One region of the Paenibacillus sp. FSL P2-0173 genome, then DNA from elsewhere that is predicted to be linked to it. Evidence: riboswitches for the same ligand, from Rfam matches in the RefSeq annotation. Region 1 holds a riboswitch; the other holds the start of a gene.

The links. Region 1 has a riboswitch for cyclic di-GMP ahead of MKX30_RS23000 (collagen binding domain-containing protein). Riboswitches for the same ligand answer to the same signal wherever they lie in the genome.
Region 2: another riboswitch for cyclic di-GMP. It lies ahead of MKX30_RS15350 (glycosyl hydrolase); the one in region 1 lies ahead of MKX30_RS23000 (collagen binding domain-containing protein).

Annotation. Positions count from the first base shown of each region.
Region 1 is NZ_JBBOYK010000004.1:694,382-696,588, reverse strand. Features, by position in the region: gene MKX30_RS23000 (collagen binding domain-containing protein) at 1-1,268, opposite strand, end outside; cyclic di-GMP riboswitch class I at 1,494-1,574, opposite strand; gene MKX30_RS22995 (AraC family transcriptional regulator) at 1,625-2,207, opposite strand, start outside.
Region 2 is NZ_JBBOYK010000002.1:1,087,094-1,089,300, reverse strand. Features, by position in the region: gene MKX30_RS15355 (sugar phosphate nucleotidyltransferase) at 1-644, shown strand, start outside; cyclic di-GMP riboswitch class I at 800-880, shown strand; gene MKX30_RS15350 (glycosyl hydrolase) at 894-2,207, shown strand, end outside.

The sequences.
Region 1 (2,207 bases):
TTTCCCTTAAATACTTTCAAAGAACCGGGCAGCAATTCTTGAGTTTTATTGAAATGATCAATTAAAAGAGCTTTGGCTTCGGGGATTTTTGTCTCGCTGAAGTTATATCTTATGGCCCACGAGAGTGTTTGTGTGGCATGATCATATTTTTCAACCTTTTTGGACAAAAATTCACCACGTTCCACCTGAACAGTAGCGGTAGCAACAACGTTCTCTATCGCATCTCCTGAAAGCGTTGCTGTGTTGGAGAAACGAGTTTTATCGCCAATAATACGCGTGGAATATTGAATCTGATAGGCCGTGTTAATGCTATCGTCTTGAAAACGAATCACAAACCCTGTCCCGGCTTGATCTGCTTCAATGGCATATTCACTTGCATTCACTAGGTCTCGAACAACGGTCGAGCCGTCGATATTGACTTGTAGATGATAGAGCCGGATAGAGTCTCCTCTGAGTTCCAGCCCTGAAGGAATTGGATCGGTGATGAGGGCATGCTTTACGGTGTTTAGTTGTTTGTTCACATCAATGGTCCAGTCGATCTGATTGGTGCCCTCTATTTTCCCTTGTTTGCTTAGGGTTGGCCCTGACTGGGGTTTTACATTCACGATGACCGTTTGTACCCCGCCTTTGATCGGAATCGCAATGATGATCTCTGTACTGCCTTTCACGGTTTCTTTCGTAAACTCGGTTTTAACTTGTAGTTTGCCGCTGACATTGGAGTGATTCTCTACATATTGGTTAAAGGTCATGATAACCTTGCCCTGACGATCTACTGTGAAGTATCCCACGGTTCCGTCGGTAGTGACTAACGGAGATGAGATATCAGAGTAGATGACAAACTGTTCTGGTAAATGAAAGGTGAAGGTGTCCCCTGACTTATAGGTATTGTCAGGAAGCTCCCATTCATATCCTAGTTGGATGGCTGATCCGATGTCGAATTGGCTGCCAGGACTATATACCGCATCAATGACACGCCCTGTTTCGTCGGTCAGGTTCAACTTCGTTAGTATGCTCTGCGGAGCTGCATCATGTTGAGACTTTGAACTGACTGCTCCTTGAACGAAGGGGACCGTGTTTGAAGGAATCTCCCCAGGAGGTTCAAGGTTTGGGACAACGTATACAGCATCTGTAACGGTAGGTGTAGGATCAGATACAGCACTCTGCGGCAGTTCTGGGGCTGGAGCATCTCCGTAAGCCAGCGTTGCGCTGAAAAAGCTTTGGACAATGAGCAATAAGGCAATGATCATTACATTTATTTTTGTTCTCATGCTCCAAGTGATTCTCCTATTCATCGTAATATGGCAATGCTTCGGCGGTTATGTTTTTTTCCTTCCCTCCTCCTAGTTCAAAATTAGTATATTCAGCATGCTAGGCAGACATGACTATCCCAATAGAAAAAAAGCCCTGATCATAGCGATCAGGGCTTTCTTCGAGAGAGGCATAGCAATTTGTGATGGATCTATGTAAAAAAGACATAATAAAAAGCTCGTTCATCTGGTAGCTGGCTGCCATCCGGATAGGAAGGCCCTATAGTTTTGCGTCACTGCCTTTCGACAGTTTTGCCATTAACTTGAATAGCTTGTGCGTCTATCATCTATCAAACTGATTTCATGTAACCTCTCATTTACAACTTGGAACGGTTCCCCCATTTTTTGCGGAAGGAATGAGGTGTTTCTCCTACATGCTCCTTGAATAGGTTAATAAAATGGCTCGTATTGGGAATCCCTACGTACCTTGCGATATCCACAATGGACATGTCACTGGTTTTAAGCCAGCTTTGAGCGGCTGTGATACGGACATTAATGAGATAATCAATCGGAGAGAAACCGATCTGCTTTTTGAAATTTTTAGCCAGATTAAACTTGTTTAATTCAAACATGTCTGCCAGCGAGTCCAGTGTTATTCGCTCACAGTAGGACTGATCCAAATATTGTTGTACCCGGCGTACTTCGCTGAGGGTTTCAGCATTCACATGCGGATGATCATAGGGATGTTGCAAAATGCACATTAGTATTTCACCAATGAGCCTGGACGTTAGCAGCTCAGCGGAAAGACTTCTGTCAGACTGCCCGCAAATCAGAGCATGGAGCTTATCCAATATAATATGCGGATTATGCATGGAAATGACCGGTTTATTATGCTTGGCAAATTGTTCGTAAAAATTTTCGATCAGGTTGCCATACAGGTACAGGCTGATATACTCCCAG
Region 2 (2,207 bases), on a different contig from region 1:
AAAAGGACATCGTAGTTCTTCCGTATGATGGTTTTTGGAAGGATTTGGGTACCTGGAATACGCTCACAGAAGAAATGTCTAATCAACAAGTGGGCAGAGGTGTAGTAACGGAGGATTGCGTCAATACGAGCCTTATTAACGAGTTAGACATTCCTGTGGCGATCATTGGAACGAATGATCTGATCGTAGCCGCTAGCCCGGATGGCATTCTTGTGACCAATAAGGCAGAAAGTCCTCGCATTAAGGAAGTGCTCAAGGCTCATGATCAGCGTCCAATGTATGAAGAACGTCGTTGGGGACAGTATCGGGTTGTGGATTATGTCAAGTATGACGAGGGTAACGAGGTATTGACCAAACGAATCCGCGTACGGAAAGGCAAAAATATCAGCTACCAGCTTCATTTCAAACGAAGTGAAATCTGGACCATTATTAGCGGTGAAGCGGAAATTATTTTGAATGAGAAGCTGCACAAAGTGAAGGCTGGTGACGTAGTACGTATCCCTGAAGGGACGAAGCATAGCATTTTGGCAGTGACCGATGTGGACTTTATTGAGGTGCAGACTGGCTCTGAGTTGGTTGAAGAGGATATTGTCCGCTTTTGTATGGATTGGAATGAAATTTCCCGTCACCAATTTATCTCCTAATTATTTTCGTAAAAACGAAAAAAAGACGAATTCATGAAAATTCATAGCCTAAACTGTCGAAATTGGGCGAAAACCTGTAAATTCATGAACATGACCTATTAAATTTTGGTAAAAAAAAGTCGATACTTAGGGTAAGAAGGAATCCAAACTCCTTCCAACGATAAACGCAGCCCTGTCGAAAGGCAGGTACGCAAAGCTAAAGGGCCTTCCACAAGGATGGCAGCCTGGCTACCGAAAGGAAGAGCGAAAGTGAGATTCAATTTTATTCCTCTGTATCGACTGATACGTCATGTACTCCCCGTTGTTATGCTTTTTTCATTGTTGCCCGTCGGTTTTGGAGATTCTCTGTCGGTGGCGAATGCCGCTTCATTACAACCTGTTAATTCGGACGCTTCTACTCAGGCCCGTGAACTATACAATTATTTACTCAACATCTCAGGGAAAAAAATAGTCACCGGTCAGCATGATTATTTGGAAAGTCCAGATGAATTAAGTAACAAGGTCCAAAAAATCAGTCAGGCATATGTTGGTGTACACGGCTATGAGATGGGAGCTATCTCTGGTCAATCTGACGCTACGGAAGCAGCACAACGTAAAAATGTCGTCGATAGTGCTATCCGTTGGGACAGATCCGGTGGTATTGTGACGATGACTTTTCATGAAGCGCTACCAGGTAGGCCACTGACTTGGGCCAATGTACAGGCGAAAGTAAGTCAGGCAGAGTTCAACAAATACGTGACTCCAGGTACTGCGCAGTATAACCTCCTCATTGCCGATCTGGATAAGGTCGCTGTATCGTTAAAGCAGCTTCGTGATGCAGGGGTTCCGGTTTTGTGGAGACCTTACCACGAAATGAATGGTGACTGGTTCTGGTGGGGAAACAAAACTAATTTCAATCAGCTATGGAATATCATGTATGACCGTTTTACAAACACACATCAATTGAACAATCTGCTGTGGGTATGGAGTCCGAATGCGCCCAATTCGTATACTGTCCCGTATACCCCAAAATACCCGGGGGATGACAAAGTGGACATTTTGGCAGTAGACATTTACAACAATGATTTTAAGCAAAGTCATTACGAAGGTCTGCTCGGGCTGGCACGGAATAAGCCGATTGCCATTGGGGAGCACGGTGAGATGCCTAGTTCTGAGGTATTGCAGGCTCAACCTAAATGGGTATATTCCATGACTTGGGGCAAGATGCTGACTGAGAATAACACAACAAATCAAATTCAGGATTATATGAATGATTCGAAGAGTTTGACGCGGGATGATGTGAAAAATGGGCTGGCAGCAATTGAACAACCTGGGACAGACGTACCGACCTTACCGGACGAGGGACAAAGTGAGCCTATCCCGGCTCCGACTCCTCCTTCCGTTCCTGATGTGGTATATGTGAACGGGCTGCAGGGCGAATATTTTAACAATATGAATTTGAGCGGAAGTCCTGCTTTGATCCGTACAGATAGCAAGCTGGACTACAACTGGCGTGCCAATGCAGCTGATCCAAAGGTGAATGCCGATCAGTTCTCGGTTCGCTGGACGGGTAAAATCAAACCG